DNA from 3 places in the Rothia sp. ZJ1223 genome. Region 2 is predicted to be linked to each of the others. Evidence: riboswitches for the same ligand, from Rfam matches in the RefSeq annotation. Region 2 holds a riboswitch; each other region holds the start of a gene.
What was found. Region 2 has a riboswitch for S-adenosylmethionine ahead of JTP09_RS05565 (nuclease PIN). Riboswitches for the same ligand answer to the same signal wherever they lie in the genome.

Region 1: another riboswitch for S-adenosylmethionine. It lies ahead of JTP09_RS09060 (LLM class flavin-dependent oxidoreductase); the one in region 2 lies ahead of JTP09_RS05565 (nuclease PIN).
Region 3: another riboswitch for S-adenosylmethionine. It lies ahead of JTP09_RS04900 (O-acetylhomoserine aminocarboxypropyltransferase/cysteine synthase family protein); the one in region 2 lies ahead of JTP09_RS05565 (nuclease PIN).

The regions. Positions count from the first base shown of each region.
Region 1 is NZ_JAFEUT010000006.1:71,981-79,624, forward strand. It holds gene JTP09_RS09040 (HAD-IIB family hydrolase) at 1-428, opposite strand, end outside; gene JTP09_RS09045 (hypothetical protein) at 534-1,592, shown strand; gene JTP09_RS09050 (PadR family transcriptional regulator) at 1,582-1,941, shown strand; gene JTP09_RS09055 (AMP-binding protein) at 1,938-4,046, opposite strand; SAM riboswitch class IV at 4,350-4,492, shown strand; gene JTP09_RS09060 (LLM class flavin-dependent oxidoreductase) at 4,584-6,074, shown strand; gene cls (cardiolipin synthase) at 6,220-7,644, opposite strand, start outside.
Region 2 is NZ_JAFEUT010000003.1:278,477-286,120, forward strand. It holds gene purH (bifunctional phosphoribosylaminoimidazolecarboxamide formyltransferase/IMP cyclohydrolase) at 1-239, opposite strand, end outside; gene purN (phosphoribosylglycinamide formyltransferase) at 367-927, opposite strand; gene JTP09_RS05545 (hypothetical protein) at 1,039-1,449, shown strand; gene JTP09_RS05550 (DUF6350 family protein) at 1,450-3,198, opposite strand; gene JTP09_RS05555 (SDR family oxidoreductase) at 3,325-4,101, shown strand; gene JTP09_RS05560 (plasmid stabilization protein) at 4,123-4,557, opposite strand; gene JTP09_RS05565 (nuclease PIN) at 4,554-4,760, opposite strand; SAM riboswitch class IV at 4,800-4,930, opposite strand; gene JTP09_RS05570 (hypothetical protein) at 5,239-6,048, shown strand; gene JTP09_RS05575 (DEAD/DEAH box helicase) at 6,136-7,644, shown strand, end outside.
Region 3 is NZ_JAFEUT010000003.1:128,158-135,801, reverse strand. It holds gene gatA (Asp-tRNA(Asn)/Glu-tRNA(Gln) amidotransferase subunit GatA) at 1-362, shown strand, start outside; gene gatB (Asp-tRNA(Asn)/Glu-tRNA(Gln) amidotransferase subunit GatB) at 369-1,874, shown strand; gene JTP09_RS04905 (S9 family peptidase) at 2,014-4,179, opposite strand; SAM riboswitch class IV at 4,386-4,520, shown strand; gene JTP09_RS04900 (O-acetylhomoserine aminocarboxypropyltransferase/cysteine synthase family protein) at 4,673-6,016, shown strand; gene JTP09_RS04895 (homoserine O-acetyltransferase) at 6,133-7,353, shown strand; gene JTP09_RS04890 (alpha/beta hydrolase) at 7,425-7,644, shown strand, end outside.

The DNA.
Region 1 (7,644 bases), on a different contig from region 2:
ATCATCACCTTGGTGGCATGCTTCAACTGCGCGAACTCAACCCTGGTATCTAGCTGGTTAACGTCGATGCGTTCGATGAGAAAATGGTTGTGCGGTAGCGAGTAGGCGTAGTGGCGTGAAGAATCAGCCACAAAATCAACTGTGTGCTCCAGAATCAGCTCGCGCACCCGGTTGAAAGCCTCAGCGTCAATGACCGCACGTACCCGCACCTCGCCGTCCTCATATATTAGAGCGCCGTTAGCACCAATACAGGTGATGTCTTTGAGGTCGGCGGGCAGCATGGGCAAAATATCGCGAATAGGACGCGCCGACGCCAGTACCACGGTATGCCCCGCAGCTATGAGCTGTCGGAAAGCTTCGCAGACTTCGGGCTCAATGGTCATGCCGTTGAAGCTGGTGGTTCCGTCTACGTCAAAGACAAAATGCATACGCACAAGCCTACACCAGGACTATTGAGTAGCTTTCTGAACTATGTAATAATTTTATCTAGTATACAAAGTTGTTTACCTTTCGTTTCAAGGAGTGAATCTTCGATGGCTCAGAAACTACACAACAATGTAGATTTCACAGCCTGGGACGAGCGCAACCGTCCTTGGGCACTTGATTTTGCCACCGAGCTTGTCAGTATGCCTGGTGCAACAAATCAGAACATTCATGATGCCCTTGAACAAGCCCGCCTACTGACAAACGGCGAAGACCTTACTGCTGCTGAGATACTCGGAGAACCTCAGGGCGCCGCTCGCGAAGCTTTTGCTGATATAGATACCTCAGTAGGGATCACCGAAAACCGCGTTGAAACAACCGCCTCTTCAATGGCTACGGGATGCTTTATTGCCTTTATCCTCTCACTGGTCATTATTCTGTTTGCCTCCGAAAACTGGATGGTTAAGCAAGCAGATAATCTCGTCTTTATAGTGCTGATGCTCATCATCTCTTACACCGCAGGTATGACAGGTTTTAACTACTTCAAGCGCGGCATGATGGGGGCGGCCGTGGTAAGCGTCCTTGCCGGTATTGCTTTACTGGCTGCAACGTGTTTCGCTCTCGGAACTTGGGCCTTTGATACCGACAACAGTTGGCAGATTCCCACCCTGCTTGCCTTGGGCATCAACCTTCTGCTCCTGGTAGTTAGCGGCTGGTTCGTATTCTCTGCACCCTCGCTACTTGCAACACCTGTGGATTCCCGCGATTGGTTTGTTCGCTATGAAGGTGCCCTGCGTGGGCAGCATCTTTACTCCAAGGCAGAAGCCCGCGCTCTGGTAGAGGAAGCCCGCGCTCATGTCGCTGAATCTGCTTCTGACCCCGGCGAAGAATTTGGTGATCCGGCTGCTTACGCCGAAAAAATGGCGGGTAAGGGCACCCGTAGCATTACCCGTCGCTTTATATCTTGGATTATTGCCCGCGCCATTTCCGCCTTTGCCCTGCTTGCTATCTGCTACTCTATGGCTGCGCGTGCAGAGTGGTCTGGTCTTGCCTTCTACTGGGCAGTCGGCGTTGCGATACTTGCTATTGTCACCTTCATAACTGGTTATCGCCGCGATAGAACCAAACGCGATGCAGCTCTTGCCAAGGCGGCTGATGATGAGTTCTAAAGATTTTGCCACCTGGCAGCGCGCTGTTCTTCCCTTGCTGCTCCTCCAGGAAATTAAGGGGGGTGCCACGCACGGCTATGCCCTGGGCAAAGCACTTATCGGGCGGGGGTTTGAGCCGATTAAAGGCGCTACCTTGTACCCAGCTTTAGCCAAGCTCGAGGAGGCAGGTTATCTTGAAACTCACTGGCAGGACGGCGACGGCGGACCGGGGCGCAAAATGTACGCTATCACCGCCGAAGGTGAGCAACGGCTAGCTCAATTAGAAACTAGCTGGAAGCAATTTGTCGAACAGGTGGCACTTCTTCCGGCGGACGTCTGTGGCGCCTTGATCTTGAGGGACGGATACTAGTGGGCTGCTATCACCCTGGCAATCGCGTCCAGTGCTTCTTCGTTTTGCAGGGACGAGCGGTCGCCTAGAGCCTTCCCTTCGTAGAGCTGGCTCAGTAGTCGGCGGGTGATTTTGCCTGAGCGGGTTTTGGGAATATCTGCAACAGCTACAACGTCTTTGGGTTTGGCAATGGGGCCGATTTCGTGGCGGATGTGTTCGCTTAAAACTGTTTTGAGTTCTTGTGTTGAAAGTGTGTTCCCTGCCTTAGATAGGGTTACGAAGGCGACTGCTTGGTGGCCGGTTAGCTCGTCTTCGATGGGGCAGACGCCTGCTTCAATGACGGTTTCGTGGGTGATGAGGGCAGATTCGATTTCAATAGTGGAGAGCCTGTGCCCCGAAATATTAATAACATCGTCAATACGACCCAGAATATAGGTGTCACCCTCTGCGTCCTGCTTGGCACCATCGCCCGCTAAGAACCAGCCGCGCTCTCCGTAGTGCTTCCAGTAGGAGTCAAGGTAGCGTTGCGGGTTGCCCCAAACGGTGCGCGCCATGGAAGGACCGATTTTATCGACCACAATAAAACCCTGGGTGCCGGTTTCAACGGGGTCACCCTTTTCATCGACCACGCGGGTTGAGATGCCTGGAACGGCGCGGGTAGCGCAGCCGGGCTTGAGAGAGGTGCGCGGTGCGCCGTCGGGGTAAGTGCCAGCGGGTGCGAACTGGGGGTCGTGCGGACGCGGGGAGCACACGGTTGAGCCGGTTTCTGACTGCCACCAGGTATCAATGAAGGATGCGTTATTCCCGCCAATGTGGGTGTAGAGCCAGTGCCACGCCTCGGGGTTGATCGACTCGCCGACCGAGCCCAGCAGTTTGATCGAGGAGAAGTCGAACTTGCCTGCCTGCGGTCCTTGAGGGAAAGCTCCCATGAGGGAGCGAATCAGGGTGGGCGCGGTGTAGTAGTTGGTGACCTTGTAGCGCTCAAGAATCTCAAAATGACGCTCAAAAGTGGGGGTGTTGGGCGTGCCCTCGTAGATAACTTCGGTGACGCCGTTGACTAGCGGCCCGTAAATCTCGTAGGTATGAGCGGTCACCCAGGCAAGGTCGGCGGTACACCAGTGGACGGCTGACTCAACCTTGGCGGGGTCATTGACGGTGGAAAGCTCATCGGGGCGGCGTACGCCGTCCTCCCCTTCAACATCGGGTAGCAAATCGTAGAGCAGGGCATGAGTGTAGGCGGTCTGCGTCAGGTAGCCACCCATGGTGTGTACTAGACCCTTGGGTTTTCCGGTGGTGCCGGAGGTGTAGATGATGAAGAGCGGATCTTCGGCATCGTGCAGGGGAGCCTCGTGGGTGTCGGGCACATTGGCAATGAGCTCGTGGTACCAAACATCGCGGTCTTGAGCCCAGGGCACGGACGCGCGCGCCTCCTCAGTGCCTGCGGTGCGGTCTACCACGATGATGTGCTCGATCTTGTTTTCGCCCGTACAGGCGTCATCAGCGTTGACCTTGACGGGCACTACGGAGCCGCGGCGGTTCTGTCCGTCGGTGGTGATGAGTACCTTGGCGCCGGTGTCTTCTACACGGAAGCGCAGTGCCTCGGCAGAGAAACCACCAAACACGAGGGAGTGAATAGCGCCAATGCGGGCACATGCCAGCGTGAAGATAATGGTTTCAGGAATCACCGGTAGATAAATGACTACGCGATCGCCCTTAGTCACCCCCAGTTTTTCAAGACCGTGGGCGGCTTTGGCAACTCGTTTTTGCAGTTCTGCGTATGAGATCGCCTCGCGGTCGCCGGGTTCACCCTCAAAAAGCAGGGCGGTCTTGTTCCCGCGTCCTGCCTCAACATGACGATCAACGCAGTTGTAGGCAACGTTGAGTTTGCCGCCTTCAAACCACTTAATTTCGGGAATAGTAAACTGTTCTACGCCGTCCGCATCAAGCCCCAGCGAAACCGGTTTCTTGAAGGAGTGGGTGTTCTCCTCGGTAAAGGGCACACCCCAGGTGAGACGCGCCCGCGCCTGATCGCCCCAAAACTGTATGCGCGCTTCATCAGAAATCAGCGCGGGGTTCGGGGTGGGATTAAACGGGTCAGAAAACGTGAAATCAGCGGGTAGCGCCACAAGAGTTCCTTTGGTCTTGCCTTCTTATCTACTGTTTAGAGTACGGAACAGGCAGGTACACCGCGAAGGCGTGACAAGAGATAACGAATGTGACAGTCTATGACGCTGGGCGGCTGTAACCGGGTGTCTGCACTCCGGGCGTTGGGGTTCCTCCCGAACGTTAGGGAAAAGCCGCAACGCTCGGGCGTAAACCCAACACTCACCAAGAACCCTCTCGCGTCCACCCCTCAATAAACCGTCACATTTGTTATGTCGCGTCATAGATTGTCAGCCGTAACACACCTGCCGTAGGCTGACATCAACGATCATGAGACCCAGCGTTAAGCTCTGGCTAGTTGGGCGGCAACCCTCTCCCGTAGCGGGGTGCCCCAGATGAAGATCAGGCACACGGTGCGTCCCAACACTACCCAATAAAACGGGCGGACGCGCGTGGGCAAGTACGGCGCCTGGCGCGCCTTCCCGCAAAAGACCGTGGCGAGCGGTGCAACGGGTTGCGGGTTTGCAAGAGATTCAAACCGTGCCGAAAGAGAACGCATCATGGCTGAGCAGGCTAACCCCACGACCGCTACAGGTTCTGAAGAGAAAAAGCGCATTGTTGTTAACGCTTTTGATATGACCACTACCAGCCACCAGAGTTTTGGTACCTGGCGTCACCCGCGTAACCGTGCTGATGAGTACAACACTATTAAGTACTGGACTGATTTGGCGAAGGTCTGCGAGAAGGGTCTGTTTGATGCGGTTTTTATTGCAGATGTGGTGGGCGTGTATGACGTCTACAAAGACTCGGTAGCTCCCGTGCTCAAAGATGGCGCTCAGGTGCCTGTGGGTGATCCTTTCTTGCAGATTTCTGCGATGGCTGCGGTGACTGAGCACCTGGGCTTTGGCGTGACTGCGGCGGTGACCTATAATCAGCCGTACACTCTGGCGCGTTCCTATTCCACTCTTGACCACCTCACCGGTGGACGTGTGGGTTTCAACGTGGTGACTTCTTACCTGCAGTCCGCGGCTGAAAACCAGGGTTTGCCCGGTCAGATTGAACACGATGAGCGCTATGAGATCGCTGAAGAGTTCTTGGATGTCTGCTACAAGCTCTGGGAGGGTTCCTGGGAGGACGGCTCAGTGCCGCGCGACCGCGAGAACGGCGTTTTTGCTGATGCTTCTAAGATTCACCCGATTTTGCACAAGGGTAAGCACTTCCAGGTTCCGGGCATTGCTTTGAGCGAGCCCAGCCCCCAGCGCACTCCTGTGATCTTCCAGGCGGGCGCGTCCTCTCGTGGGCAGGACTTCTCAGCTCAACACGCTGAAGCTATCTTCATTACTGCCCTGCGCCCGCACCTGACCCGCTTTCTCACCGACCGCATCCGCGAAAAAGTTGAGGCAGCGGGGCGTAAGCGCGATGACGTTAAGATTCTGGCGATGCTCTCTGTCATCGTTGATGAAACCGATGAGAAGGCGCAGGCGAAGTACGAAGAGTACAAGAAGTATGCTGACCTTGAATCATCACAGGGCATTATCGGCGGCTGGTCTGGTGTAGATCTTTCTCAGTTCGATGAAGATGAAGCTATCAAGTACGTGCAGACCGAAGCGATTCAGTCGTTCTTGACCCCCTTCACCCTCATGGACCAAGAGAACGAGTGGACGCGCAACGATATCGCCGCTCACTGCGCCACCGGTGGCATGGGTGAGGTGATTGTGGGTTCACCGCAGACTGTTGCCGATGAGCTTGAGCGTTGGGTTGACGAGGGAGGTCTTGACGGCATCAACCTCGCCTACCATGTCTCACCCGGCTCTTTTGAGGACTTCGTGGAGTTCGTGGTTCCTGAGCTGCAAAAGCGCGGACGCTACCGCACCGCCTACGAGGGCACTACCCTGCGTGAGAGCCTCTTCGGCGTGGGTAACACTAGGGTAGATGACCGCCACCCGGCAGCCAAGTACCGCGGCGCTTACGTGGGTAAGCCCTCCGCCGCCGATACTCCGGCACGCGACTTCTTGAAGCTGGCAGAAGCTGTCTACACAACCGAACAATAAAGAAACCTTAACGGCACAGTAGATACTCTTCGCCTTTGAAAATAACGCAACGCGCTCCCCGCCTTTTCCTCACAGGAAGGGGAGCGCGTCCTTCACTGCGTGTAATTACAAAAAACTTCACTGTTTCATTACGGCAGCACGGTAGTTAGAGCAATGATGAGGTGAGCCTGCAAACGTTCTCGATCATTTTGAGGCGGTGGGGGCGCATAATCCACTCGTTGTAGCGTATTTCTTTGGTGCAGGTGAGGTAGTCGTTGGCGACTTCTTCTACGGCATCAACGACGGCACCGTCCACGATGAAGGTGGAGATTTCGAGGTTGAGGGAGAAGGAACGAGGGTCCATATTCGAGGAGCCAATCAGCGCCATCTCATCGTCAATGAGCATGAACTTGGCATGTAGGACGGTGGGGCCGGGGTATGCCTGAATCTTAATGCCTGCGCGCAGTAGCTGTTCGTAGTAGGAGCGCTGGCCCATGTTCGCCAGAAACTGGTCGCCTTTTTCGGTCACGATGACCGTGACGTCGATATTGGAGAGGGCGGCGTTGGTTAGTGCCTGTAAGAGGGTTTCTTCGGGTACGAAGTAGGGTGAACAAATCAGAATACGGCGTTCAGCATTGTAAATCAGGTGGTTAATGAGTCGCAGATTATTTTCGGTTTCGAACCCCGGTCCTGAGGGCACAACCTGAGCCAGCGCACCGCCGTGCGCGGTACTGAGGGAGGGATCGATTTCTTCAATCAGCAGCTCTTTGGTTTCTGAGTACCAGTCAGACACAAACGCCGCGTTCAGTTCTTCGACCACGGGGCCGCGGGCTGTAAAGCTCAGATCTAGCCAGTGCATGCCCCGCGCGTCATTTCTTGCAACGTTGTAGGCGCGGTGAATGGCGTTTTGCGAACCTGAGAAAGCGAGCCGTCCGTCGATGACAACGATTTTGCGGTGGTTACGCAGATCAGGACGCTGCCACTGACCTTTGTGCGGTTGTAGGGGCAGCATGAGGTGCCAGCTAATGCCTGACTCGTTGAGTAGCTTTTTCAGTGCCCAATAGCCCTTGTATCTGCGCGAACCGATGTGGTCGATGAGCACGTGAACTCTCACTCCGCGCTGGTGAGCGCGTACCAGGGACTCCCATAGGGGGCGGGTGGCTTCATCGAGGGAGGCAATGTAAAACTCGAAGTGAACGTAGGTCTGCGCCTTATCAATCTCATCGGCGAGAAGCAACATGGCCTCGTGATTATCGCGGTGCAGGGTGAAACTGTTGCCACTAACCATGGGCAGTGAACCCAGGCGGTAGTTGAGATTAGCCGCTACCCGCGCCACTTCGGAAAGCTGAATGTTAGACCCCACCACCGGAGAATCCTCGGGCAGAGCATCGCGCATAACATCGTTCATAATACTCTGACGCATCCGCCGATAGCGTGGCAGGTGCGACGAACCAAAAACTAAGAACCCCAAGAACCCCACGTAGGGAATCAAAAAAATCGCCATCAGCCACCCCAACGCCACAATCGGTTTGCGGTTGTACGGTAGCCAGAAAATCGTGATCAGACGAATGAACAGATCAAGAAAAACTAG
Region 2 (7,644 bases):
TGTACGCGCGGGTGCAGGGTTTTGACGCGACCTTCGAGGCATTCGGGAAAGCCGGTGATTTCTGAAACTTCAGTCACGGGGACGCCAGCACCTGCGATGGTGGAGGCAGTTGAGCCTGTTGAGACGATGGTGACGCCGGCTTCGTGCAGCCCCTGGGCTAGTTCTTCGAGACCGGTTTTGTCATAGACAGAGATAAGTGCGCGCTTTAGTGGTACGCGGTCTAGCTCAATGAGACTCACTGATACTCCAATGCTTATGCCCCTTTTTTCTTTGGGTTGGTGGGGCAGGTGGATGGGTTGTCGTGAGCCGGTTTTAGCCCCGGCCCGTGGCTGACCGTAACAGTCAAACTGTGGGGCATTTCAGGGGCTAGGCGGTAGCGAGCGTATTGATGGTCTCTACCAGTAGCTTGCGCTCTTGAACTTTGATGCGTTCGTGCAGGGTTTCTTCGGTGTCATCGTTATGCACAGCAACGGCGGCTTGGGCGAGAATCGACCCGGTATCAACACCAGAATCAACGAAGTGCACGGTGAGACCGGTAATTTTCACTCCGTGGGCTAGCGCATCACGCACGCCGTGTGCGCCAGGGAAGGAAGGTAGAAGCGCCGGGTGGGTGTTGATGATGCGCTGTTCAAAGTGCTGCACCAGTTGGGCATCTACGATGCGCATGAACCCTGCAAAGACGATGTAGTCGGGGGCGTAGGAGGCGATTTGCTCTTCGAGTGCGCGGTTCCATTGCTCACGGGTCTCGTACTGTGAAGGCTCCACGAGGAACGTTTCGATGCCGCTGTTAGCAGCACGATCAATGCCGGTACAGGGTTTATCTGCCCCCACCGCAACGATTTCAACGTTCAGTGTGCCTGCTTGTACTGCGTCCATCATGGACTGCAGGTTGGTGCCGGAGCCTGAAACCATAACAACTATGCGCATATATAGAAGAATACATGAGTGTTTTCACTCTGGCTGACTAACATTCTGGTGTGTGAGCGCCACAACGGGAGCCGGTTCTAGGCAACTAGGGCTTAGCGGTAAAGTAAGGGTATGTCTTACCCAACGCAGACTCCCCCGTTTGATGCCAAGCGGCAGGCTGAAAAGGTCACTGTGTGGCGTCGAGCCACGATTTTGCTGACTTTGCTTGCCCTGATGATTTTGCTGAATGCTGCGCAGTGGGCGTGGGTGAGCAGTGTGCTGTTTGTGCTGGCTATTGTGACTATTTCGATGACAATTGCCCGTTTGGCGCCGCTCAAGCCCCCGGTGTTTAGCTACATACTGTACTCGTGCATGATTTTATTCTGCGTGCTTTTGGCTTTTTCTTCAGCGGTCACCGCTCTCTTTTCGGGTGTTAGCGGCGAATATGCCCAGTGTACGCAGCAGGCAACCACTATTGCCCGCGCTCAGCAGTGCTCCACCGATATGGAAAACAGTCTGATGGACGCCCTGACCGGCAAATAGTTACTCTGCCGATTGACGGTATTTTTTAGCTTTAGGACGCCTGATAATCGGACGTTTTTTCTCGGCTGGTTCTGTTTCAGTTACCGGTTTTTGCGCTGCATTATCTTTTTGATCAGCGGCTGTTACTGATTCTGCGGGGCTCTCTACGACAGTCTCTACTGCTGCTACCTGCTGTTGGTCAGGATCCTCAGCATTATCTGCCGTCTTTTCTGAGCTCTCGTGTTCTTCTGCTCGTACAGAACCGGGCAGTTCCTCATCGGCAAATAAACGCGCAAACGGGTTATCCACCTTGTCAGGTGTATCTTGGGTGCCCGCTTCAACGACTTCGCCCTCAATCACGGGAGTTTCAAGAGAGTTGGCTGTGGAGCGGCGGGATCCCTTCTTCCAGAAAGTACCACTGCGCTGGTGATCGGAGCTTTTGCGGTTTGTGGCGGTACTCGCGAAGCGGTCTAGTTCAGAGGAGTTATCAAGTTCCGCAAAGGGCGCAACGATAGATCCCAGAAAAACACCGATTGCCATCAGGACGGCGGTATGTGCCGCAAAAAGCAGGGGGTCAGCACCGATATCGGTCAAGCGCCCCAAGCCCAAGGAGCCGTGTGCTAAAGCGCCAGTGATGAACGCCAGCACCCCGCTGAGTGCGCCCACGAGGATTGCTAGAAACAGGTGAGACAGTGGCCAAGAAAGCCAGCGGTAAGACAGTTTGAGAGAAAGCCACTCATCGAAGTGGTTTTCACCCTCCCTAAAGAACCACCAACCGGCGGCAAGACCCGCGATCACGGGCACCGACAGGACAAAAAGGCTCCACGGTTCAACCGGTTGCGGAAGGGCTGAAAGCAACGGCAAAGCCGGCATCAAACCCACATCGGTTGTTTGTAAATTGATCGTGGTTCCCTCACCGAGAGCAAACCCAGCGCCGGTTGACCATGACATCGCGTACACCACGAAGTTAGGCACAAAGCCCATCTGCAACAGGGTTATAGCGGTATCGCCCACCACCCCGGCGTGCAAGCTCTGGTAGGTGGCGATGACATCGTTCCAGTTGTAGATAAGCGCAACAGCAGCTAGTACCGCACCACCCACCACGAAGGCGAGGAACCCCACGACTACAGAACGCACCAATGCCCACACGTAAGATCCAGTCCACCGCGAATACTGGCTAAAACGCCGCACCCAGGTAGCAGCGTTTACACCGATCATGCGTGCCAAAGACCGTGACTCGTAGTAGCCACCTGCCACCGCACCGCATAGACCCACGGCAACAGTCATCAGCACTGATGTACTAAGAGGTGTGCTGATAAACGGGGTTGCACCCAAGAAACTTGCGGCAGCGGCAACCGCTGCGTAAAAAAACAAGCCAGAAACAATCGGCACCCAAAACTGCCCCTCGTAGGACGCCTGCGCCAACCGGCGTCCTGACCTGAAAGTCAGCGCCAGCGGAAGAAGCGTCAGACCCAGCGGAGCTAAACTCACCGTGCCTGCGATGGCCGCAAAAACCCCGTTCACCGGAATGTTCAGGTTTAAAGGGGCACCGTGCATCAGCAACCAAATATTTGATGCCACCTGCCCCGCGGTCACCAGACTTGAGCCATGAGCCAGATCGTTGGTGAGGGCAACTGCACCCACCAACAAAAACACAGCACACAAAGAACTGAAAGCAGCAACAAAAAACTCCACTATCCCTTGAAGCCACAAAGGCATAGGAATCGTGCGAGCTGGCGCGGTCTGGGGTGAGGAGGCAGGGGTTTTCATCCCTAACATCTTGTCATGAACTCCCCCACCGTGTGAGCTTCGAGCCACTATTTGAGGCGAAATACCCCCGTTTTTGTGCAAGTTCACACCGAACAGTTACTGTATGGCAGATAGAGTTGAACCACTATGACACTTTCTTCTGAACCTTTTGTACTGATTACCGGAGCCTCTGCTGGCATTGGCCGTGAGTTTGCCCGGCAATATGCCCAGCGTGGCTACCATCTGGTGATTCACGGTCGCAACCGTTCTGCGCTGGAGTCTTTAGCTCAACAGCTGACCCACCGCTACGGGGTGGAGGTTGAAATTCTTACCGCTGATCTAGCGGTGCCCCACGAGGTTGAACAGGTGACGGAACGCTTGAGTGACGCCGCCAAACCTGTAGAAATTCTTATTAACAATGCAGGGTTCGGCTTGGGTAAGGCTTTTGAGAACGCGAGTGTACACGAGCATGCGCAGCAGGTTGAGGTACTGGCGAAAGTTCCCTTGCAGCTCATGCACGTTGCCTGCCAGCAGATGCTCACCCGCGGTCGGGGCAGGGTTATTAATGTGGCATCGGTGGCGGCGTTCATGCCCAACGGCACCTACTCTGCGGTGAAGCGTTTTTTGGTGACGCTCAGCGAGTCAGCGCACCTGCAGTATGCACCCCGTGGCATTTCTGTCACCGCAGTGTGCCCCGGTCTCACCCGCACCGGGTTCCACGGAGCTATGGGGGTTGATGAACCCATGTTACCGGGCATTTTCTGGCTCACCCCCGAACAGATCGTACGCGAGGCTATCGACGCTAATCTGAAGGGTAAAGCAGTATGTGTTCCGTCACTGCCCTACAAGGTGTTGGTAGCGGTGCAAAAGATAATGCCCGCAGCTCTTGCCACCGAGCTGGTAGCGAGAACTCGCAATTACTAATGCACGGAAGGCTCTGTAGCTTTAGACCTCGAGGAAAGGGTTGCGAGCCTCCACACCCCACTGACGGTAAACCTCAGCTTTAGAACTTGCAATCTCTAGATGGTGGACGGTGGCAGTCGCCGCCATCAGCCCCTCTAGAGCAGCAGTGGGTAGAGGCGTTGCCGTTGCAGAACCTACAGCGTGCAACTTCACTTCAGCGTGACGTCCTGCCCATTCCAAAGCAACCGCAGCGTCAATATCAAGAACGTGTTTGCCGAACCTATCTACCAGTTCAGCGATCCACCGCTCGGTCTCGGCATACGGGTAAAGTCCCTTCAACTCGCCCAAGCTCAACACCGAAATGTAAAGCACCTTATACGAGTTGCGCCGTAAGAAAGCTACAACCTGCGGGTTGGGTTCTGCCTTGCGAATCTCGGCAAGAACATCAGAATCAAGCAGTAAACCGGCTGCGCTCATGCTGCTTTCAGTACACCGTAGTCAGTGGAGGGAATACCGGCAGGGTTAGGGGCGAGCAAGAAATTCAGGAACTCCCCACGAGCATTTGAGATGCGGGTGTAATCCTGAATGCTAATCGCAGAGTAACCCCCACGTGCAGGAACAGAAGCAGATACCAAATCCCGTGCAAAAGATTCGGTAGGGCGGATTGTTGTTGTAGGCATTGCCATGTTGCGCAGAAGATACCGCGCATTCCTTTCGAAACGCTGCTCTTGCCTGTACCAATCGTGACGCATGTATGCGTGAATACAGACCGCTTCGTCATCCGAGCCACCCGTGAACATGGGGTTGGCGTTCAACTAAAGTCGGAGCTTGTCAGTTGAAACTCTTGAAGCTGTTTCAATCATGGCAAGGCGCACAGAAATTTGCAAGTGTTTTTGTCAAAAAATCTTCGCAGAGCCTGCGATGCAGCTTCGATGGTTGCGCTCAAGACTTGACCGCCGTGCGTACACCTTACCCGTTATATACGCCCATCATCCGCTTGATACGGGCATTTTTTCGGTTGCCAGCTACCTACGCCACAGAAACACGCCTAAAGATACGCATGTCTAATTTCACAAACAGGGCACATTGTAGTTATCTAGAAATTGTTCCTACACTTGTAAGATATTCTTTATTCTTTTACCGAAGGTGGATTTTCACATGAAAACACTCATGCACCGCGCCTTAGCAACAGCTGGCGTACTCTCAGTGGGTGTTTTATCAGCGTGCGGAAACATGAACGCTGAGGCGGACGCGCCTGCGTCCCTGAATACCGCAGGAATAGCCCAAGCAGATGCCAATGAAATTGCGGGCATTATTCCTACCCAATCGCAAATTTCAGATAAAGAAACTTTTAGCTATTTAATTGCTAATCCCATTATTGAAAAATTTGAACCTCAGTCATGGTTCAAATCCTCCCCCCGCAATGCCCTGTGGAACGCCGATCAGCTCACTGACAACGCAACAGCTATTCAAGAAAGCATTGACCGTTGTGCAGCCTACGAGCAAGTAGCGCCCGGTCTGATCGCCACGCCCTCAGAAGACTGGCTCGTGTCTTCCATTGACCGTCGAGAAATCCTGATCGGTCAAAGCGACGTTAACCAGATCGCCGGGTACAGCCAAGTGGTTGCTACCCCCTCAGCAAGCGATGCTGCCAACCTTTTTGCCGAAATCAAAAACCAAACCAATTCCTGTTCTAACGCTCTCAAAGCTGTTTACCCTCAAGCTGCTGACCAGTACTCCTTGCGGTCGCCTTCTATTGACCCACAGAGCGGCACAGTAACACTCGCTGGCACCTACCGCGGGCAGAAATTCCAACTCTCAGTGACCCACCGAGACCGCTACCTGATTTCCACCTGGTTCAAGACCCAGGTCTCCCCCGAATCTGATGTACGAAAGCCCACCGGAACTATTCACTCCCTGGCAGTGAGTAACGCAGAGGCAATACCCGCCAAAGCAGAATCAAAATAAACCGCACGAAACGCCCACGCTACCGCGCTTATCACTGAGCGTAGTAGCGTGGTGTTCTGTTAAGACCCTTACTTTGAAAGGATGCTCGTGGAGTCCTCGCAGCCCTTCCCCGATATTCCGGTGACAGCACCAACCATCTTGAGGCAGGTAGGGCACGGGGCGTACACCCGCGGGCAGGGCTACATGCGGCAAGGGCAAGTGCAGCGTTACAGCTTCGACTCCACCCCCCGCGTCCTTGCAGGGAAAGTTAGTGGCAGCGGCGCTCAAACCTATGAAACGAGCGTTACCTTTCCAGCAACCGCGATCCCCGGTTCTTTGGCTTTTTCTAGCTACTGCTCCTGCCCGGTAGGGTACGACTGCAAACATGCTGTTGCGCTCATGCTGACCGCTATTGATCGCTCCACCAAAGCAAAAAAGGCGATGACCACCTCATCCCCCACCTGGAACACCGGTGCGCTAACAGAAACTGTGCAAGGGGCTGATGCCGAAAAAACTACCGCCGGAGACATCTCTACCCTTCTTCACCGCGCTTCAGACCTACCGGCAGCTGACTCAGCCCTGCCCACGTGGCGTCGTGCCCTCTCCCACACTCTAGCGGCGCGTCCGCACTCGGGTCTGCGCGAAACATCGCAGGTAGCGGGTGCTCTCGAACTCAAAATTAATGTTCCCGGACGCTTTGCCACCGGTGTCACGAGCGCCACAGCCGCCCCCGCCCAGCTCTTTGCGCGCCCCATGATGAAAGGCTCCAGCGGCAAATGGATCAAGGGCGGTCTCAGTTGGGAAACCTTCATGCAACGCGGCCTTCAGGGCTTCGCGCAGACCTCGCTCTACACTGAACACGAACAGTGGTTCACCGATTTCTACGCGGTCGTGCGCCCCGCGCAATCCGCTTACACCTCGCACAGGGACTGGGTGAATCTCTCCCACACCAGCTCTACCCTGCTCTGGCAGTTGCTCTCCCAAGTAGCCGAGATAGGGTTGGTCTGTGTGCTCGACGGGCAAGAAATCACCCTTGCTGTTGCCGATACCCCAACGGTGTACCTTGACGCCCACTTCACCGACGACCAAAACACTCTAGTGCTGACGCCCATACTGAGCTGGCACAATTTCTCTCTGTCTGCCGCGCACTTCCATAAACTAGGCGAACCGCGTCAAGGTTTTCTGGCACTGGGGGACGCGGCACAGACCGTCTACTCCCGCGAAGCCGCCCACGCTCAACTCGAGAGACTGGTCCCAGCAGCACTCACCAGCGAGAACCTACCAGGTGAGCTAGAGAGCGAGGACGCACCTGCCGCCTTTACCTCGTCCGCTGACCTCGTCTTTGTGCCCCTCGACGAACCCCTCACCTCAGTTGCCGAATCACTCATCGCCACCGAGCCACTAGAGATTCCCGCCAGCGAGATTGATGCCTTCTACCGAGACTTCTACCCTGAACTGGCCCGTTCAGTACCGCTGATCTCCCACGATGAACGCCTCACTCTGCCAGCGCTCGCTCACCCCGAACTGGTGCTTTTTGTAGATTTTGCTGAACAAGCTACCCCCGCAGCACGCACCGTGTGGCAGTGGGCGTACCCCAAAGACCCACTACAGACGGTT
Region 3 (7,644 bases), 150 kb from region 2:
AGCGTGACTACGCCAAGGCGTTCGAGGTTGCCGATGTGCTGATTTCCCCGACTGCTCCCACCACCGCTTACAAGTTGGGGGAGAAGACCAAGGGCGATCCCATGGCAATGTACAAGGGTGATATCGCTACGGTGCCCACTAACTTGGCAGGCGTTCCTTCTATCTCAATCCCCGGCGGTTTGGCTGATGAAGACGGTCTGCCCGTTGGTATTCAGTTCACTGCCCCCGCCCACGAGGACGCGCGTCTCTACCGCGCAGGCGCTGGTTTGGAGGCTCTGTTGGAGGCTCAGTGGGGTGCTCCTTTGCATGCTCAGATGCCTGATACTCGTGACCTTATTCGTGACTTCGACTTTGGAGCGTAATACACAATGTCTGATGAAATTTTGAGCTTTGAAGAGGCCATGGAGAAGTACGATCCCGTGCTGGGCTTCGAAGTACACGTTGAGCTGAATACCGCCACCAAGATGTTTGATGCGGCTCCCAACGAGTTCGGCGATACTCCGAACACTAACGTCACTCCCGTTTCGCTGGGTTTACCCGGAGTGCTGCCGGTGGTGAACGGTAAGGCTGTGGAGTCTTCTATTAAGCTGGGTCTGGCTTTGGGCTGTGAGATTGCTCCGGTCTCTCATTTCGCGCGTAAAAACTATTTTTACCCCGATACTCCCAAGAACTTTCAGACCTCTCAGTATGATGAGCCGATTGCTGCCAACGGTTCGATTGATATTGAGCTAGAAGACGGTACCGTGTTCACTATCGATATTGAGCGTGCACACATGGAAGAGGACGCAGGTAAGCTGACCCACAAGGGTGGCTCCTCCGGTCGTATTCAGGGTGCTGACTTCTCACTGGTTGACTACAACCGTGCGGGTGTACCCTTGGTGGAGATCGTGACTCGCCCGATTGTCGGTGCCGGTGAGCGTGCCCCCGAGCTAGCTCGCGCCTATGTTGCCGCTATTCGCGAAATCGTGAAGAATCTGGGTATTTCGGACGCTCGCATGGAGCGCGGTAACGTACGCTGTGATGCTAACGTTTCCCTCATGCCTAAGGGCACCACCGAGTTTGGTACCCGTACCGAGACCAAGAACGTGAACTCTTTGCGTTCGGTGGAGCGCGCGGTACGTTACGAGATTCAGCGTCACGCTGCTGTGCTCGATGCTGGTGAAAAGATTATTCAGGAAACCCGCATGTGGCATGAGGATACCCGCGAAACCACCGCAGGTCGTCCTAAGTCTGATGCCGATGATTACCGCTACTTCCCGGAGCCCGATTTGGTGCCGGTGGTCACTGATGAAGAGTGGATCGAGCGTCTGCGCGCAGAACTGCCCGAGCCTCCTGCCGAGCGTCGCAAGCGCCTGAAGGCTGACTGGGGCTTCTCTGATGAAGAGTTCCGCGATGTGGTAAACGCTGGTGCTATGGACGCTATCGAAGAGACCATTGCTGCTGGTGCTCCTGCCGCCGTTGCCCGTAAGTGGTGGATGGGTGAGATTGCTCGTATCGCCAAGGACCGTGAGGTCGATTTGGCTGAGACCGGTGCAACTGCGCAGACTGTTGTCGAACTGAATAAGCTTATTGAAGCGAAGAAAATCAACGATAAGATTGCCCGCCAGGTACTGGGCTTCGTTATTGATGGTGAGGGTGAGCCTGCCGAGATTGTGCAGAAGCGCAACCTTGCTGTGGTCTCTGACGATGGTGCTCTCACCACCGCTATTGATGACGCGCTTGCTGCGATGCCCGATGTTGCCGATAAGATCCGTGCCGGTAAGGTGCAGGCTGCTGGCGCAATCGTCGGTCAGGTCATGAAGGCTACCCGCGGTCAGGCAGATGCTGCCCGCGTCCGCGAGCTAATTCTTGAAAAGCTGGGCGTTGAGGGCTAACTCTTTCTGGCTCTTCTAGAGTGCTCGTAGCTAGCACAAAGCAAAATCCCCTTTGCCTTCTGAACAAAAAGCAAAGGGGATTTTGCTTTTGCGCTCAAGCCGGTGTGGGGTCACCGGTCAGAATTCACAACAGCGGGTATTAGAGTCCCATGTGGGTGAGGGCAAAGGCGTAGTCCCAGGCAGCATCGCGCCAACGGGTGTAACGCCCGGAACCGCCACCGTGACCACCGTCCATTTCAATTTTGAGCAGGGGTACAGGCGAGGTGGGGTCAATAGTTTTGCGCAGTTTCGCAACCCATTTTGCTGGTTCGACGTAGAGGACGCGCGTGTCATTGAGACTGGTCACTGCGGCGATGGGTGGGTAGCGTACCGGGCGGATGTTCTCGTAGGGTGAGTAAGACTTCATGTACTCGTAGACTTCACGCGATTCAAGGGGGTTACCCCACTCTTCCCATTCAAGGGCTGAAAGCGGCAGTTCCGGGTCGAGGATGCTGGTGAGGGCATCTACGAAGGGAACCTGAGCAATAGCCGCCCGGTATTTTTCGGGGGCGAGGTTGAGCACTGCGCCTATGAGCAGACCACCAGCTGAACCGCCCATGCAGACGATGTTGGTGGCGTCCACAAAGGGCTGGGCAGCCAGATAATCAGTAACAGCAACGAAGTCCGTGAAGCTATTTTTCTTGGCGAGTTTTTTGCCATCAAGGTACCACTGACGACCCAGCTCTCCACCGCCGCGAATGTGCGCGACCGCGAAGATGACACCGCGATTAAGTAGCGAAAGGCGGGCGATGCTGAATGCCGGGTCCATAGAGACCTCGTAGGAGCCGTAGCCATACTGCAAGACAGGGTGCTCGCGGGTGAGATCAAGGTCAGCGCGGTGCATGATGGATACGGGAATATCGGTTCCGTCGGACGCCTGCGCCCAGACCCGGTAAGCACGGTAATCCTCGCGGTTAAAGCCACCCAAAACCGGGGTTTCCTTGCGCATCTCAAGTACGGCGGTTGCCGGGAAGTAATCGTAGATGCGAGTGGGAGTGACCCACGAACCGTAGCTAAAGCGCACTACGGGAGAGTCTCCGTGCGCGGCACTGAGCGTGCAGGTATAAAGTTCTTCGGTGAAACCGGCAGGTTCGTCAAACTTAGGTGAAGTACCACTGACCATGAGCTCTTGCAGCGCAGAGACAGGGGCGAAAAAGAGTCTGCTCGTGGTGTTAGCGCGGGCAGCAACAACCAGACGGTCGCGGGAAAGCGCCACACCCTCAACACGCACGGTCTCTTGATGGGGCAGAACCTTAACCCAAGCGTCCTTCAACTGGTTAAAAGGCATCGGGACAGCTGGTGCTAACACCACCTCAGAATTAACTGCCCTAAAGTTATGCACAATGAGCAGGTGCTGACTGCCCGCAACGGTCACAGGCTCAACCCCGTACTGCACACCCTCATTTCGCGAGATGACAGGGGTGAGGTGGGCGGCGTCCACACTATCGAGCGCATCGAGGGCAACCACATACACCTCGGCGAACTCACTATTACCGGCTTCAATAATGAGCGAGGACTGGTCGCTAGAAATTTCGGCACCCAACCAGAAACCCGCGTCCGCTTCATGAAAGAGCAGCTGATCTTTCTGCGTTGAACCCAGTAGATGCCTACGCACCTCATAGGGACGCCACGACTCATCGGCAACCGTATAAATCAGCGATGAACCATCGGGAGTTAGAAAAGAACCCGCAAAAATATTGTCGATAGTTTCATCTAACAGGGTGCCGGTAGAACAGTCCAAGAAATGCTGGGTGTAGCGCTCATCGCCGCTGGAATCAACCGAGAACGCCAGCAGCGCCCCATCGAAACTCACGCTGTAGCCACCCAAAGAAAAGTAGGGTAGCTCGCGGGCGAACTCATTGCAATCGAGTAGCACCTGCTCACCGGCAAGGGCAACGCCCGGTTCAATCACTGGGGGAGTGTAATCGGCAATATCATCGTCAGTAGTGGACGCGGCAACCCGGCACATCACCGGGTACTGCTCACCCTCAACCGAGCGCGCAAAGTACCACCACGAACCCTTACGGGCTGGCACCGAGAGATCAGTTTCAAGGGTACGCTCTTTAATCTCACTGAAAATTGCTTCGCGGAGCGGTAGTTGATCCGCTGTGACCTGCTCAGTGTAGGCATTCTCAGCGTGCAGGTGAGCTAAAACCTCTTCGCTGTCTTTATCGCGCAACCACTCGTAAGAGTCGCTGACACTATCTTCATGAAAAGTGCGAACGGTCGGATGCTGGGCTGCTACGGGGGGCTGATGCGTAACCATAGGGTTTACTTCCTGAGCGATGAGTTCAAATCTTAAAAAATCATTTTACGCTGTGGGCGGTGTTGTAAGAAGCTCATACCCCTGCGCCGAGAACCTGATTTATAGCAGGATCTCGGCGGCTTAATATCTGACGTAATGTTTACACATTAAGAAATCTATTCGGGCTGTCTTGACCGGGCACCGGTGCATACGAAAACATAGAGGCAGGTCATGAGAGCCAGCGCTAAGCCCCAGCTAGCTGGTCGGCAACCCTCCAACCGCGGTGGGGTGCCCTGGGTGAAGACCGGGTAACGACTGCAAGGCTCTAAGCCTTGCAGCACCAAACGTTACAAACGCGGGCTTGATGCGCTTACAGACTCTTTGTCACTCTCAGCAGGTAATACTAAGGGTTCAGATGTACTGTGTGCTCAAGAAACTTTGACCGTGTACGGGTAAAAACAACCCCTGTACGCATCAGCCCCACTAAGAAAAACAAAACTTATTGGAGGCATACATGTCAGAGCGCACTATTCCCACCCCCTCAAACCCCACCGGGTGGAAGTTCGAAACACAGCAGATTCACGCCGGGCAAGAACCCGATGCGGCAACCGGCGCTCGCGCACTGCCGATCTACCAGACTACATCCTTTGTTTTTAAAGACTCTCAGCAGGCAGCAGACCGTTTCGCCCTGGCAGAGCTTGGCCCTATTTACACCCGTATCAACAACCCCACTCAAGAGGCAGTAGAGAAGCGTATTGCAGCCCTTGAAGGCGGTGTGGACGCGCTGCTGCTAGCGTCTGGTCAGGCAGCAACCACCTACGCCCTCATTAACGTAGCGGGCACAGGCGATCATATTGTTGCATCCCCTTCTCTCTATGGCGGGTCATACAACTTGCTCAAGTACACCTTGAAGAACTTTGGTATCGAAACCACTTTCGTGGAAGATCCTTATGACCTTGAGGCATGGAAAGCAGCGGTTCAGCCCAACACTAAGGCTTTCTTCGGTGAGACCCTGCCGAACCCGCGCGGCGATGTCTTTGATATTGAGGGTGTTGCAGGCGTTGCACATGAGGCGGGAGTGCCCCTAATTGTTGATAACACCATTCCCACCCCCTACCTACTGAACCCCATCCAGTGGGGCGCGGACGTCGTGGTTCATTCTGCCACTAAATACTTGGGTGGGCACGGTACGTCGGTTGGTGGTGTCATCGTTGATTCGGGCAACTTCGATTACGGTAAAGACCCCGAGAAGTTCCCCCTGTTCAACACCCCGGACGAGGGATACGGCGGGTTAGTCTACGCCCGTGATCTGGGACCGGATTCACCCTTTGGCGTCAACGTCTCCTACATCATCAAAGCCCGCGTGGGGCTGTTGCGTGATTTAGGTTCGTCAATCTCACCCACCAACGCCTTCAACATTGCTATTGGTCTTGAAACCCTCTCGCTGCGCGTGGAACGCCACATTGAGAACACTCGCAAAGTCGCTGAGTACCTTGGAACCCACGAAGCTGTTGAATCGGTGACATGGGCGGGGCTACCCTCATCGCCCTACTACGAGCTGGCACAGAAATACATTCCCAACGGCCCCGGCGCGGTGCTGGGCTTCACCCTCAAAAACGCTGATGCCACTACCGCCCAGAACTTCGTCAACGCCTTGCGCCTTCACTCCTTGTTGGTCAATGTGGGCGACGTGCGCTCGCTGGTGGTACACCCGGCATCAACCACCCATTCGCAGTCCACTGATGAGGAGCTTGCCGCCATCGGTATTAATCCTGCCTTTATTCGCCTGTCGGTGGGTATTGAGCACATCGATGACATCCTTGCTGACCTCGAACTAGGTTTTGAGGCAATTAGCTAAGCTCTCCACCGATCCTTGCCGGTGGGTATCGCCCACTGGCAGGGGATTTTTATTCTTGATCGCCTACTTTTATCTGTCTGCCTTTGACCCCAGCAATAGTCTAGGAAAAACCATCAATGACGATTCAACCCCGCAATTTTGCTCGTGAAGACGGAGTACTTCGTTTCGAGACGGTTGGTGATCTCACCCTTGAATCAGGTGAAGTGCTGCCCGAGGTTACTCTTGCGTATGAGACCTGGGGCGAGTTAAACCACGACGCTTCAAACGCGATTCTGGTTTTACACGCCTTGACCGGTGATACCCACGTTTCGCGGGGACTGGTAGGCGATGATGCCGATGCGAAGACCCGTGCCTATGCTGAGACTGAGGGCTGGTGGGCGGGCATCGTGGGCGCGGGTGCTGTGATTGATACCAACAAGTATTTTGTGGTTTCTCCCAATATTTTAGGTGGATGCAATGGCTCAACGGGGCCTGCCAGTGCCGCTCCCTCCTCTATAGATCCAGAGAACAAACCCTGGGGTTCTCGTTTTCCGCAGGTGACGATTCGCGATACTGTACGGGCTGAGGCGAGGTTAGCCGATGCCCTGGGTATTCCGAGTTTTAGCTATGTTATCGGCGCCTCCCTGGGTGGTGCGCGGTCAGTGGAATGGGCAGCCACTTTCCCCGATCGGGTACGCGGTTGTGCTGTGATCGCGTCAGCATCATCGGCAACGGCAGATACTATCGCCTGGGGGCATATGCAGAACCTGGCGATTCGTCAGGATCCTCATTTCGCGGGCGGTGACTACTACGACGGAGTAGCCCCCGAAACAGGTCTGGCTTTGGCGCGCCGTATCGCTCACACAACCTACCGTTCTGCCGCCGAACTCGACTTCCGCTTTGGACGCGACGTCCAGCCTGGCGAACAGCCCCTGACCTCCTACAACACCGGTCGCGGCAGGTACCAGGTCGAAAGCTACCTAGACTACCAGGGCGAAAAACTTGTTAAACGCTTTGACGCTAATTCCTACCTGGCAATCAATGAGGCTCTTTTAACTCACGACGTGGCGCGCGGACGCGGTAGCCTACGTCAGGCGCTAGAACCCACGGCGCACTGCCACTGGTTGGTTGCCTACGTTGACTCGGATCGTCTCTTTTTTCCCAGTGATTCTCACATTCTTGCGTCCGCACTGCCTCACCCGGTAGAACCTCAGGTCATTCACTCGCCCTCAGGGCATGACGGGTTCTTGATTGAGACCGGTCAAGTAGAGAGGATTCTGCGTCAGGCACTTGCCGAACACAGTGAACGAGAAGAGGAGAACAGGGGAGTGCCCTCCCAGGTGGCTGCTGCCGCTTGAAGAGCTCGGGTTGCCAACGCCTAACTCTTCAATATTCCTGGGGTGCGACTACACCGTGCGAGAATGGGGCTATGACTTACACCGCTGAATATTCCAACCGTCCTGAACAGCGCGAAGATAGCCATTTGGTAGTGCTTTTGCACGGCTATGGTTCTAACGAGCGAGACCTGTTGGGGCTGACCCCGCATCTGCCGAATCAGGGTATGACTTACGTGGCTTTGCGCGCCCCGCAACCAGTAGGTGCGCCTTTTGATGCTGAACTAAATCAGGCGTATATTCCCGGTAGCGCAA